2 regions of the Paenibacillus sp. NRS-1781 genome follow, and region 1 is predicted to be linked to the other one. Evidence: riboswitches for the same ligand, from Rfam matches in the RefSeq annotation. Region 1 holds a riboswitch; the other holds the start of a gene.
What was found. Region 1 has a riboswitch for cyclic di-GMP ahead of ACIFO6_RS14255 (transglutaminase domain-containing protein). Riboswitches for the same ligand answer to the same signal wherever they lie in the genome.
Positions count from the first base shown of each region.

Region 2: it holds a riboswitch for cyclic di-GMP, as region 1 does, so the genes downstream of both, ACIFO6_RS01475 (glycosyl hydrolase) here and ACIFO6_RS14255 (transglutaminase domain-containing protein) in region 1, are expected to answer to the same signal.

Region 1 is NZ_JBITPI010000038.1:26,273-33,721, forward strand. It holds gene ACIFO6_RS14245 (class D sortase) at 149-775, opposite strand; gene ACIFO6_RS14250 (collagen binding domain-containing protein) at 879-4,526, opposite strand; gene ACIFO6_RS14255 (transglutaminase domain-containing protein) at 4,741-5,547, opposite strand; cyclic di-GMP riboswitch class I at 5,561-5,642, opposite strand; cyclic di-GMP riboswitch class I at 5,684-5,764, opposite strand; gene ACIFO6_RS14260 (AraC family transcriptional regulator) at 5,864-6,751, opposite strand.
Region 2 is NZ_JBITPI010000005.1:89,154-96,602, reverse strand. It holds gene ACIFO6_RS01480 (hypothetical protein) at 1-239, opposite strand, end outside; gene ACIFO6_RS01475 (glycosyl hydrolase) at 291-1,916, opposite strand; cyclic di-GMP riboswitch class I at 1,897-1,977, opposite strand; gene ACIFO6_RS01470 (sugar phosphate nucleotidyltransferase) at 2,143-3,519, opposite strand; gene ACIFO6_RS01465 (UDP-glucose dehydrogenase family protein) at 4,118-5,446, opposite strand; gene ACIFO6_RS01460 (glycosyltransferase) at 5,452-6,552, opposite strand; gene ACIFO6_RS01455 (glycosyltransferase family 4 protein) at 6,581-7,449, opposite strand, start outside.

The DNA.
Region 1 (7,449 bases):
GACGTTTATAGCATCCCTCCTTCTTTCACGGAAGTAATATATTCAACGGACTAAGAGTCTGTCCAATGAAATAGAGATACCTCTAACGCTGCAAATGAAGTAAATCTAAGTAGCAAAGGGTGTTCGGATATGGCGAACAGTTCCAGCTTTAGGTGCTTTGTCGGGCCTGAACAATGAGGCGATGTGTCGGATTTACAAGAGGGTCACATGTAATTAATGTGAGAAGCTTTTGATTTTCAAAACTTTTCAGAACGGAGACGTCTGTAGGAGCGACAATCGAAATTTTATAGACTGTATAACTATATTGTTCACCCTTGGTATTAATCATGATTTTATCTCCAATCTTCACCTCGTTCAGCCGATTAAATAAACGTCCTGCTGTACGCGCACGGTGGGCTGCTATGGCGGCGTTTCCTGTCTGACCCAGAGCTGCCGTTTCCGACATATGTACAGATGCGTGCTTCATATTATCCCGAGTTGCACCCTCCAGCACAGGAAGCTTCAAATCAATGCGATTAATGCTAATGGTGGCAATGGGGAGTTGCTTGGTGTCTGGTTCATTTGCGGGTACCGAAGGACCTCGTGTGGTTTCGATGCCCGTGTTTTCTGCAAGCTTGCTGGACAAGCGCTTATAGCTGTCGATAATGCTAGGGTTCAATACCTCTGCTTCTTTCAAAAGCTCGCCCTGCTTCCGATCTTCGATCCATTCATTGGCTTTAGGAAACAAAATAATGAGTAATCCCAAGGCGATAAACAAGTATGATAGCTTACGCAATCTAAAAACCTCCCTAACATATGTAAGGTGTATCGCGTACTGATTTTAAAAATCCCCCCTTTCTCATTTAGTGTAGTCTGAGAAAGGGAGGGGATGATTATTTTTATTTTTTGCCCATCCGTCTATATTTCAGATATGCGCCACAAATGATCATAGCTAGGCCTGTTAAATAGAAGGGAGCAGGGCTGTTTTCTCCTGTTTGTGGCAATTTATTTGCCGATGGTGAAACATTCGGATCTTTCGGTACATCAGCAGGAACTTTGATTCCACCACGAGGCAGAGAGTCGTCATCACTTTCCACGGGGGGATTAGGTTCCTTATTAGGTTTAATGATTGGTAATTTCGGTTTTGCTTTCGGTGCAGGTGTAGATGCAGGCACAATACCACCCGTTGGCAGGCCCCCATCATCATCCGTCTGTTTTTTGTCAGGTGTAGATGCAGGCACGATGCTATCTAATACTGGGCTCTCAACATCCACAGTCTGTTCTTTATTGTCCACTAAAGGAACGGATATAGACGGCGTAGTTGTTGTTTCAGAATCTTTGTCGCGTTTTTTACCTGATCCCCCAGGGCTGGTAGGTGTACCAGGCGTGCCTGGGTTGGTAGGTGTACCAGGCGTGCCCGGATTAGTCGGTGTACCAGGTGTACCCGGGTTGGTAGGTGTACCTGGATCTGTATTGTTTTCTTTGTGGTTGGTTACCACAACTTTCTTAATACCAGCGCTTTGTTTGATTGTATCGTCTATTTTGATTTCAAGCTTACTATCCATTATTTTATAGCCTTGGGGAGCTACTAGCTCTTCCAAGATGTAATCATCATGGAGCAATGCAGAGAACACAATCTTCCCTTCCGCATTGGTAGTTTGAATGATTGGGGCTCTTTTCTCCGCTTTATCATAGAGCGCGAATTTTGCTCCAGGCAGTACCTTATCAGGCTCATCCTGATCAACCTTTGTAATTTCGAGGCTTTCTTTAATACCACTGCCTGAACTGGAGCCGGAAGAAGTCCGCACAATAATTTCTTGATTCGTCTCCTTCTGTTCTGTTGTTAAGCGATCCCCTTCGAAGGATACTTTGTTGCTCACCTTTTCTTTGTCAGCTGCATCAATGAACGCTTGATATTCCAGAATAAAGGCGGAGGAAATCTCCTTCGTAAAAGCAAGCTCAAAAGTTTCCTGACCTTGAGCATCTGGCTTGAAAATGAGCTTGTAATCAAGATCCCTAGTTAGTTCTGTACTCTTGGTAACCTTCCCGTTTTCAGACACCACAGTTGAATACAGATGAAAGGAATTCTCGATCAGAATCTGATTGCTGCTGGGATGATCCACAATTTTGGCATTTGTTACTTGAGACTGTCCTTCGTTTATACGGATTTGCCAGTTAATTTTATTCCCGTTCTGGCTGCCGCTTTTAGAAACATATTCTCCACCGTGAGGTAAGGTTACTTGGGCTGACCATTCTGAGATTATATTTTCTCCATCCAGAAAAAGGGCCTTATTGCGGATTTCTCTTTCAATAAGTTCTCCTTCCAGCGTCGTTTGGAACGTAATCCAATATGGGGTTTGAATCTGATTGTTAAATTGGATACGCAACGTGTTGCCATTTTGTTCGGATGGGAGAATAAGTGTGTACTGGTCTGCTGGTAATTCGGAGCCCTTTTCCACGCCGTTCCTCGATCCAGTCAGTGTCATGTTGTACACTTTAACGGAGTTTGGCAGTAGCTTCTGACCTTGCAGCAATGGATCTTTTATTTCCGGTTGTTTTAGGGTCTTACGGTTATAGTTGGCCTTAATGTCCCATGTGATGTGTTTGGAGCTGGCATTGTAGCTTCCTTGCTTGGCTCCATTCTGCTGGGTCATGATGTCTGGAAAGACCCGGGCGTCTGCTTCTGCAGATTTTGAATCTCCGTCCTGCTGCCATTCAATGACGGACTTATTCCAGAACTCAGTCTTTTTCACATCTTTTTTCCAGTCATTATTGAATGCGGTTGAATATTTGATCGTATAAGTATCTTGAATTGGTGCATGGAAAATGATATTAAATCCTTGCTTATTATCCGGTGATAACGGAATAAGCTCATAATCTGCGGGAGCTTGAAGCTCCGTTTTTCCGTCAGCGGATTGGATTTTCAAAGTATTCGGCAACAAGGCCAAGCCGTCGTTGGGAAATACATCCTTGATGACGATATCGTTCATAATATATTGATCTTCATTGATGGTAATAACCCAAGGTATGAATTTTGCGTTATAGTTCGGCTCCTTGGATTCTTTAATAATAATTCCACTTTTAAGAGTTGCTGTGGCATCCTTAGAGACTCCACCTGAAGTCACACGGTTCGTTACCTTATCATCTTGATATACACGTTCTTTGGCTTTCGTTTGATAACGAATGGTATAGGCTGTATCCACATCGGAGTTGAATTGGAGATCAAAGCCGTTGCTGTCCAGATCATTCGTAACCGGAGAGACGGTATATTCTGAGGATGGAAGTACCTCTTGAGTATCGTCTTTGTATATTTCAAGTGAAGCGGGAAGCCATACCTGACTGTTGTTGAACCGATCACTTAACAAGGCTTTGTCGGCAGGTATTTTCTTTTCGCTGAAGTTGTACTTGATCACCCAAGATACCGTTTGTGTAACAGGGTCGTAGCTTTCCACCTTCTTGGACAAGAATTCTCCGCGATCAACCTGTACGGTAGCGGTAGCAGAGACACCATTCATAGAGTCTCCCGAAAAAGTAGCTGTGTTGGAGAATCGGGTCTCGTCACTTGTAATATCTGTAGAATACTGAATCTGATAGGCTGGGCTGATGCTCTCGTCTTTAAAACGAATAACAAAGCCCGTACCGGCCTGATCTGGTTCGAGCGTATACTTGTCCCCACTGATTGGGTCCTTAACTACCGTCGAGCCGTCAATATTGACTTGCAGATTATACAGTTGGAAGGAGTCTCGCAACAGCTCCAGCCCTTGAGGAGTCGGGTCAGTTACGATCGCATTCTTTACGGTGTCCAATTGTGTATTCACATTAATGGCCCAGTCAATCTTGTTTTTGCCGTTAGCCTTTCCTTGTTTACTTATTGGGGGACCGGACACGGGTTTGATGTTGACGATGGATGTTTGTACCCCGATCTTAATTGGAGTCGAAATAATGACTTCTGTACTGCCTTTTGCAACTTCCTTACTGAACTCGGTTTTTACTTGCAGTTTTCCGCTTACGTTGGAATGATTCTCTACGTAATCGTTAAAGGTCATAATGACTTTCCCTTGGCGATCTACCGTAAAGGTACCAACCTCTCCATCTGTTGAAATCAACGGAGACGAGATATCTGTGTAAATTTCAAATTGTTCCGGTAAGTTAAAGGTGAAGGTATCACCTTCTTTATACTGATTGTCCGGAATCTCCCATTCATAGCTTAGCTGGACTGCCGCGCCAATGTCCACACGGACGCCAGGATTATCCACAGCATCAATGATACGGCCAGTTTCATCCGTCAAGATCAGCTTGGTTAAAATATTGTCTACTTGAACTGAGTTGGTCGCTGCCTGAATCATAGGGGCTATGCTGGGAGGTGCCTCTAACGGTTCAGGGTTTGGAATACCGTATACATCTTCCATAACTGTATTCGCAGGATCGCTTATAGCGCTTTCTGGTACAGCCGTGGTTGAAGTGTCTGCGTAAGCCAACGCTGCACTAAAAAAACTTTGGAAAATAAGCAATAGTACAATGATCGTTGCGTTTATTTTTGTTCTCATACTCTTAAGTAAGTCTCCTATTCATCATAATATTATGGAAAGTACCCGGGCGGATTTGGCTCCCCCCTCTTTCTTGTCCCGGAAATAGTATATTCAACAAACTTAGTTTTTAAATGACTGACTAGATATACAATACCTTCCTTATCTCAACAATTTCTCAACAATAATAGAAAAAAGCCCTGATCGCAGTGATCAGGGCTTTCTACAAAAAAAATTAATATTGTTTTGTTTTTGTATATTTGGAGGGTTCTTTGGCCATTGCAAACTTCTGTTTTCCGCTTTTTAGAGCAGCATCTACTGTAGTGTCAATGATAACCCATTGATTGTTGATATTGACTTCATTCCAGGCGTGGTAAGTTTTCACATAGGAGGATTCACCCATAACCAGCTTCGTTGGAACATCCACACTTCGAAGCATGGCGGCGAACAGTGAAGCGTATCCATAGCAAATGTCTTTTTGCGAAACTATTGTACGATCAATTTGTGGAAGGTAGTCTGTTGATAGGTTGAAAGGCTGATTGGAATCGTATTTAATATGACTAATGACATACTCGTAAATACGTTTCACCTTTTCATCATCTGTCTTTGCACCCTTGGTTAATTCCTTGGCTTTCCGAATCGCCTGATTCGTATCGCTCCAGTCAATATTTTGAATAGAATTGAGGTATATGGTTTTACTGTCATTCAAATTTAACTGGACCGTTTCTTCACCTATCACTTTATACTGGTTGCCAGTTAGCTGTTCCAATAAACGAATGTTATAATTGCCATTGCCCATTTGAAGAGCAAATGCTTCTTCAGGCTTGCCCGAATTCAGATAATAAGAGTATTTCTCCGCATCCTTGGTAATTACAATCTTGGTTTTGACATTGGAGTTGACAGGATAACGTATACTAACAATACCGTGGTTTACGTTGTTTTGATTCAGCCATGCCTGACTTTCGGCAGCAAATGCTGTCGTATGTAGGGGGATGGATAACAAAAAAACCAAAATAATTAAAAAAGATGACATTTTCCTCATAGAAAAACTTCCTTTCGGCGGCTAGGCTGCCATCTTAAAAAGAAGGCCCTATAGCTTTGCGTCCCTGCCTTTCGACAGGTTTGCTATTATCGTATAAAGTTTTTCAGGAAAAAAGACACGACAAAAAGCCTCTCCAACCGGTAGCTGGCTGCCATCTTAAAAAGAAGGCCCTGTAGCTTTGCGTCCCTGCCTTTCGACAGGTTTGCCATTTATCCTGAACAGTCTATATCTATCATTCTATCAGTTGGACTTCCGATTAGGCAAGCACAATCTCAGATTTTCTCTGTTTTTCGACAAAGTCATCTAATAGATGAGTTTATAGTTTGGTTCGATTCCCCCATTTTTTGCGGAAGGAATGTGGGGTTTCTCCGACATGTTCCTTGAACAGGTTGATAAAATGGCTAGTGTTGGGAATCCCTACAAACCGTGCGATATCCACAATGGATTCGTCACTGGTTTTAAGCCAGCCTTGAGCCGCTGTGATGCGGACATTAATGAGATAATCAATTGGAGAAAATCCAATCTGTTTCTTGAAGTTTTTAGCGAGATTGAATTTGTTTAACTCAAACATGTCTGCCAGCGAATCCAGCGTAATTCGTTCACTGTAGGATCGATCCAAATATTGCTGAACCTTGCGTACCTCGGTGATCGTATCCTGATTTACATACGGATGATCGTAGGGGTGCTGCAAAATATAAGTCAGCAACTCACTGATGAGTCTGGATGTCAACAGTTCAGCAGAGAGAGTTCTGTCAGATTGTACGCATAAGAGGGAACGCAGCTTGTCCAATATGGTGACTGGATCGTTGAGTGATATTACAGGCTTGTTGTGCTTGGCAAATTGTTCGTAGAAATTGTCGATCAGATTGCCGTACACATTTACACTGATAAACTCCCAAGCTTCATGACCAGCACTGCTGTACTGTACGAATTCCTCACAATTAACGAAAAACATATCATGAGGCTTCAATATGTATTTTTTCTCTCGGTACAGTAATTCCCCTTGTCCTGATAACGTAAAAACGAGCAGAAACGAGGTGAGTTCCTTCCGTTCCATGGCATAAGCAGATGTTTTTTTGAAATAACCTATTTCCTGTATATAAAAAAGGGATCGCTTGGCAAAAGCGGAGGGAGTACGTGCAATGACGACTGGATCGCTGCTCCAAGGGGTCCCATTCCCGTTGTTTTTTTGGTCTGTTGTCATGTCCAATTCCTTTACAAAAGAGCAAATTTATCAAGCTAATCACTGTTTGTTTAACAAACAAAATGGTGGTTTACACATGATTTCCTACTTAATACGGTTTATTTTATCACATCATATAAATGCATGTAGCGAATAATATTTTGAATTATTTCCCAATCTAAATCAGGTGTACTATTATGGTGAAAACAGCCTCGTTTCCTCCATATTTTTAACTCATTCATCCATATGAAAAAGTTAAATTATGTTGAAAAAAATTCGGAGATGCCATGGATTTAATTCAATTCTGGAATAAAATCCAGGAAAGGATGCTAAAGGTATTCTATGCCCATTCCACCTTCCAACGTGCATATCCTTTTGTTTTGAAAAAAATGGGTCTTTGTTCTAGCGAAATAGTTCATTAGGCTTATCATGGAAAAAAATGAGATTGGGTCCAATGTTGTGATTTTGTTCACAAATATGTAGACGCACGAGGGAGATATATGAACTCTTTTTGTGCTGATTAGTGCACTGTAAATATATGCAAATCATATGTAAAATAAAAGCATAAAAGTACAAAATAACACAAAAAGTGCATTATCTTATTTGCGTGATTTTCTGCTTCGATGCGTTCTAATATAATAGGAAATAGAGTGCCGTTAGCTTTGGAATTCATACAGGCAATGATATGATGGGTAATACAGATATAGGGCTTCACTTAC
Region 2 (7,449 bases), on a different contig from region 1:
TCGGTAGAGGCCACCGAAATATTGACATTGTCCTTACCGACCACACCTCTAAATTCTACTGAAGAGTCATCCCGCTGACCAAGCTTCCATACCGGACTCGCCGCCGCTACTTTAATCGTCTGAAGTTCTTCACTCTTGGGAGGCGTATGAATAAACCAGGCAATCAGCGCTATAGCTGCGACCCCTAGCAGCCCGGCCAATACCACTATATACTTTTGGGTCAACCATTTTTTCATCATTGTGCTCCACCCTCTCTCTCCTCAAAATTTTTGGCGGGGAAAGAGTATATATCAAGGAAGAAACAAAGCGTTGCCGGGAATTACCGCTTTCGCTTCATGCTGACTTTCCCACATCAGACGTGCCATTGCGTCGCCCTTTTCATCATAATATTCAACCTTCAAATCTGCCATTTTGCCTGCTTGCAAGGAAATGCTGCCCTTGCGTTCTGTCCAGCTTTGTTTGAACCAGCTATCAATAATCAGCTTGCCATCTACCCATACACGAATGCCATCATCGGATATCGTGGTAAACGTATAGGCCTCACTATATTGCGGCTTGATTTTGCCCGTCCAACGGACTGAGAACTGATCAGCCTCCACCTTTGGATCAGGCGTGGCGGCACGCCAGTTATAATCCAGCTTACTGTCTGTGCGAACCAAAACAGCAGTGCCATCCAGATTCATGTCGTTAAAATATTCGCCCCGCAGCCCGTTTGCGTAGACCATATCCGGAACGGAAGGCGGGACTGGTTTACTTACCACTGGCGGAGCTGGAGTCGAGCCATTTTGTCCCGTGTCCGGTACGGTTGGTAGCTCCGTGTCAGGTTTTTTCATCGCAGCCAGCCCTTTTTTCACATCATCCCGCGTCAAGCTTGTCGAATCATTCATATAATCATGAATCTGATCCGTCGTGTTATTTTCGGTCAGCATCTTGCCCCAGGTCATGGAATACACCCATTTAGGCTGAGCCTTCATCACCTCGGGACTGGGCACCTCACCATGTTCCCCAATGGCAATCGGTTTATTTCGTGCCAGTCCGAGCAATCCTTCGTAATGGCTTTGCTTAAAATCATGGTTGTAAATGTCTACAGCCAAAATATCCACTTTGTCATCCCCCGGATATTTCGGGGTATATGGAGCAGTGTACGAATTAGGCGCATTCGGACTCCATACCCACAGCAGATTGTTCAGCTGATGCGTATTTACAAAACGGTCATACATGATATTCCATAGCTGATTGAAATTGTTTTTGTTTCCCCACCAGAACCAGTCGCCGTTCATTTCGTGGTAAGGTCTCCATAATACCGGAACCCCTGCATCACGAAGCTGCTTTAACGATACAGCGACCTTATCCAGATCGGCAATGAGAAGATTATACTGCGTAGTACCCGGCGTCACATATTTATTGAACTCCGCCTGGCTTACTTTCGCCTGCACATTGGCCCAAGTCAGTGGCTTACCCGGCAACGGTTCATGATAAGTCATCGTAACCATGCCGCCAGCTCTACTCCAACGTATGGCGCTATCGACGACATTTTTACGTTGTGCTGCCTCCGTAGCGGCGGACTGGCCGGAGATGGCTCCCATCTCGTAGCCATGTACACCAGCATACGCCTTACTGATTTTTTGGACCTTGTTGCTTAATTCATCCGGACTTTCCAAATAATCATGTTGACCTGTGACCATCTTTTTTCCCGAGATGCTGATCAAATAGTTGTATAGTTCACGGGCCTCAGCAGAAGCGTCCGAATTAACAGGCTGTAGTGTGGCAGCATTCGCCACGGACAGAGATTCACCAAAACCGACGGGCAACAAAGAAAAAAGCATAACAACGGGGAGTACACTGCGTATCCATCGATTCACAGGGGTAAAATAGGGGCTCACTCTCGCTCTTCCTTTCGGTAGCCAGGCTGCCATCCTCACGGAAGGCCCTTTAGCTTTGCGTACCTGCCTTTCAACAGGGCTGCGTTTATCGTGGAAGGAGTTTGGATTCCTTCTTACCCTAAGTATCGACTTTTTTTTACCAAAATTTAATAGGTCATGTTCATGAATTTACAGATTTTCGCGTATTTTCGACAGTTCGGGATAAAAACTTCATAAATGAGTCATTTTTCATCCTTCAGGAATGTTGCATGATGCTCATTTATGAAATAAACTGGTGACGGGAAATTTCATCCCAATCCATGCAAAAACGGACAATATCCTCTTCGATCAACTCAGAACCTGTCTGTACCTCGATCAATTCCACATCGGTCACGGCTAAAATGCTATGCTTCGTCCCTTCTGGAATGCGAACCACATCACCCGCCTTCACCTTATGCAGCTTTTCATTCAAAATAATTTCCGCTTCACCGCTAATAATGGTCCAAATTTCACTCCGTTTGAAATGAAGCTGGTAGCTGATATTTTTGCCTTGCAGCACACGGATTCGCTTGGTCAATACCTCGTTGCCCTCGTCATACTTCACATAGTCCACTACCCGATAATGCCCCCAACGTCGCTCTTCGTACATTGGACGCTGATTATGAGCCTTGAGCACTTCCTTGATGCGCGGACTTTCCGCCTTATTGGTCACAAGGATGCCATCCGGGCTGACAGCTACGATCAGATCATTCGTTCCAATGATTGCCACGGGGATATCCAGTTCGTTGATAAGGCTCGTATTGACGCAATCCTCCGTAACTACGCCTCTGCCCACTTGCTGATGGGACATTTCTTCCGTTAAGGTGTTCCAGGTGCCCAAATCCTTCCAAAATCCATCATACGGAAGAACAACGATGTCCTGCTCCTTCTCGACTACCTCATAGTCAAAGCTGATTTTTTCCAGAGAAGAATATTGCTTTTGCATTTCTTCATAGTTCAGCGGCAAACCTTTGGATGCCAAGATATCGAGCAAGTAACCCAATTGGAATGCAAAAACCCCGCAGTTCCATAGAGCATTGCGTTCCATCAGACGCTCCGCCTGCTCCCGGTCGGGTTTCTCTTGAAAATGGCTCACTTCGCGGTAGCCTGTGCTACCTTGTGTGGCATCATTTTTCGGTATAATGTAACCATATTTCTCAGAAGGATAGGAAGGGACAACTCCGATTAACGCAAGCTTGCCTTCACTCTCCTGAAGAGTATGTTCCAACTGGGTAACTGTAGCAAAGAAAGCATCCTCTACATAGGGATCTACCGGCAATATTGCAACGATTTCATCGGGGGAAACTCCAACAATGGAATATAGATAAGTCGCTGTCAGCGCAATGGCAGGAAACGTATCTCTTCGTTCCGGCTCAACAATGATGCGCGTATCCTGCCCAACCTGACTCTGAATCATTTCAACCTGCGCTCTCCCTGTTGCAATAAACGAGGATTCGGACAAGCCGTTATCCCCCAGTTGTCTCCACACCCGCTGCACCATAGATTCCGAATTCCCCTCCGGACTCTCCAGCACCTTCAAAAATTGTTTGGAACGGGAATCGTTGGACAAAGGCCATAATCTCTTACCGGAACCACCAGACAAAAGTACGAGCTTCATAACTCTCCACTTCCTCTCTAATTTGGGTAGGTGATCGGATGGAGCACGGTTGAGTAGCCCGCTACGGGATGGATTTGATCTTACGATCGCTGTTGGACCGGGATTCACTCGATTGTATAAAATCGTGTAAAGGTTTGAATCCCGTTCCAAAGGCGAGCGCTATCGCTTCTCCAGATTCAAATCCATCCCTGCGCTACTCAAAAATGCATCATGCCGATCATACCGTGTATTGCAAAAGGCACGACCGGACGATTCATGTCCGGTCAGCCTGTAAAGGTGCTCGCGCGCCCGGCGCATGGCGCTTTGATCCGAAGGAGCGGTATCACCGCGCCGCTCCTTCCGATACGCCCTTCCTACCTCCCCCCCATAAGGTGGGAGGTTAAAAATCGTGACTCCACGGCGGAAAGCAGCGGAGCGGGCAGAATTGTTCTGAAGAAGCGGCAGCGTTTGCCTTTATCCCCGGATTTTAACCTTTGAATGTTTTATACAATCAAGAAAATCCGGGGGTAACAGCAATCGGAAGAACAATCTGCACGCGCAGCGCCTCCAACCCCACCACAGTCACTTTTTAAGCTTCCACTTTTATACCCGTCACTTTTTAGGCTTCCACCTTGTCTCTATTCCACCCACTCATCCGCGGACGACCCACAGAATAGTATTCCAGCCCAGAGCCTTGAATCTGCTCCTCCGTAAATACGTTACGACCGTCAATCAGGACTGGCTTGTGCAGAATGGAAGACAATTGTACGAGGTTGACGTTTTTGAACTCTTCCCAATCGGTCAGCAGGCAGACCGCATCACTTCCTTCGGCAGCTTGCTGCGGGGATGAGCACCATACAATATTCGGATGATCCACGCGCTCCTTGAATTTTTCCATTGCAATCGGATCATACAGCTTCACAATAGCACCTGCCTGAACCAGCGTTTCAACGATTTCCAGTGCCGGAGCCTCGCGGATATCGTCTGTATTCGGCTTGAAGGCCAAGCCCCAAATGCCAATCGGCACGCCGTGCAGCTGACCCAGCGATTCGCGCAGCTTGGATACGATCATGAAACGCTGGTCGGTGTTCACCTCGACCACCGATTTTAACAGCTTAAATTCATAGTCCACATTACCCGCAATTTGGATGAGCGCATTCGTGTCTTTCGGGAAGCAAGAACCACCGTACCCGATCCCAGCTTGCAGAAAATAGGACCCGATTCGTTTGTCCATCCCCATACCGTCAGCCACACAGGTAACGTCCGCGCCTACCTTTTCGCAAATATTGGCGATTTCGTTGATAAACGAGATTTTGGTCGCCAGAAATGCGTTGGACGCGTATTTGATCATCTCTGCACTGCGGATATCCGTTACATAAATTTTATCCGTGAACACCTGATGCAGCGAAACCATCGTTTCACGCAGCCCTGTGTTGTCCAAGCCGATAATGATGCGATCTGGATGGAGTGTATCATTGATAGCAGAGCCTTCTCTCAGAAATTCCGGAGCGGATACAATATCGAAGGACAAACTCGTATGATGAGCCAGCACGTCCTTGATCTTTTCGTTCGTTCCGACAGGCACCGTGCTCTTGGTCATTATAATTTTATACCCGTTCATGGCCTTCCCGACATCAGCAGCAGCCTGCTCAATGTAGGACAGATTCGCTTCACCGTTAGCCAGAGACGGCGTACCCACCGCCAAAATAATGATATCCGAGCGGCGAACTGCGTCGGCCAAATCCGAAGTAAACTCCAAACGACCCGCTTCCAGATTTAGCGCGATCAGTTCCTCAATGCCAGGCTCATAAATAGGAGATTCCGCCCGGTTCAGCATATCGATTTTATGCTGCTCCAGATCGACACAAATCACCTCATTACCTTTATGTGCAAAACACACGCCCGAGACGAGTCCAACGTATCCAGTACCGATTACAGCCAGCTTCATTCCGTTCATCCTCCTTTTAGAAAGTTCACATAGGCTTGCTCTATATACTTTTTGAAATGATCCTTGAATGTATCTTCATCAAATTTGCGTGCATGGCTAATGATACCGTCCACATCCCATGCATGCTGCTCGACCTTGGCAACCGCCTCCAGCACATCCTCTACCTGATGTCTGCGGAAAAATACACCATTCACATGAGGAACGATGGTATCCAGCGCTCCCCCGCCCTGATAAGCGATAACAGGCCGTCCGGCTGCGTTCGCCTCCAGAGGCGTGATACCGAAATCCTCTTCCCCCGGAAAAACGAGCGCCCGGCATTCTGCCATCAGCTTGTTGACCTCTTCGTCTTCAAGTCTGCCAAGAAACTCAATGTTCGGGGAGGCCATGCCTTCCAGTCTTTTACGATCCGGTCCTTCACCGACAATGCGCAGCTTGAGACCATTGCGCTTGAATGCTTCAATCGCCAGATCCACGCGCTTGTAGGACACTAACCGGGATACGATCAGGTAATAGTCTCCGATGCTTGTAGCGCGTTGGAAACGGGAGGTATTCACAGGAGGGAAAATGACATCCGACTCCCGTTGGTAATAGTGCAGAATTCTCCGTTGGACGACCGAGGAATTGGCAACAAATTGGTTTACATTGCGAGAAGTTTTGGCATCCCATGTTTTCAACCGATTCATGTACAGCTTTAGCATGCTTTTGAGCAGGTTGGATTTGGACTGCCGGGCCATATATGTATCGTAATCCCAGGCAAACCGCATCGGTGTGTGACAGTAACAAATGTGAAACGTATGTTTAGGTACCTGGATGCTTTTCATAAATGCGCTGCTAGAGCTTAAAACAATGTCGAAATCCCTAAAATCAAAATCACGGATAGCGATGGGGTACAGCGGAAGCACTCCTTTGAAATTGTCCTTCACTCCCGGGATGTGCTGTAGCCAGGTGGCTCTAATATCTGCATCCTTCAAGTTATTCGACAGGCGGTCGTCGCTGAACACCGTTGTGAAGATTGGAGCCTCCGGGTACATATCGTGGAATACCTCTACCACCCTTTCCGCTCCGCCCATTTGGATTAAGTAATCGTGTGCTATCGCTATTTTCATCTGAATCATCCTTTAACGCGAATGTCGGTCAGACTCCTGCCAACAAACCCTTATAGTAATGAACTATATCCTTAACCGTGTTCTCGATAACAAAATGCTTCCTGACCCGTTCCATTCCTTTATCGCCCATGTGCTGGCGTTCCTGCGGATGCTCCAGCATCCAGCGGATGGCTTCTTCCAGCTTGGCCGGATCACCCGGTTCAATAAGTAGTCCGGTTTCGTTCGGTACGACGGTTTCCCTGGGTCCACCCTCATTCGAAGCAATCACCGGCAGCCCTGCGGCCATGCCTTCAATAATGACCTGCCCGAACGGCTCCGGTGTGATGGAGGTGTGAATCAGCAGATCACAACGCTGCATCAGGCCCTGAATGTCATCGACGTGTCCAAGTAAATTGACGTTGTCTAATCCGTATTCGCGCATCGTGGATTCCAGACGGCGTTTGTATTCCTCTTCGCCGAAGAGCGCATCTCCAGCCAGCCAAAATTTCACACGCTTATCCGGTAAAAAAGAGCGCGCCGCTTCCAGTAAAATGTGCTGTCCCTTCCACTCTGCCAGTCTGCCGACCAACACGACATTAAACGAGTCATCGTCACGTGAATTTGCGGTCACATCACGAGCCGTAATCGCTTTGGCAAATGCCGAGTAGACGACGAGTGTCTTTTTGTCCGGGGGCAGCTCCAGCGCACTCAGCGTGGACTTGGAATTGGCAATGACGCCGTTAGGCAAAAAGCGGGACATCAGCCGTATGCCTTTGGCCACAATCGGCTTCAGGTACGGCGGACCGATATGGTCACGGATATGCCAGATCAATGGCACCTTCGCTGACTTCGCGGCTACTGCGCCGTAGAACGCCGACTTGAGCGAGTTTGTGTGAACACACACGACCTTTTCCTCGC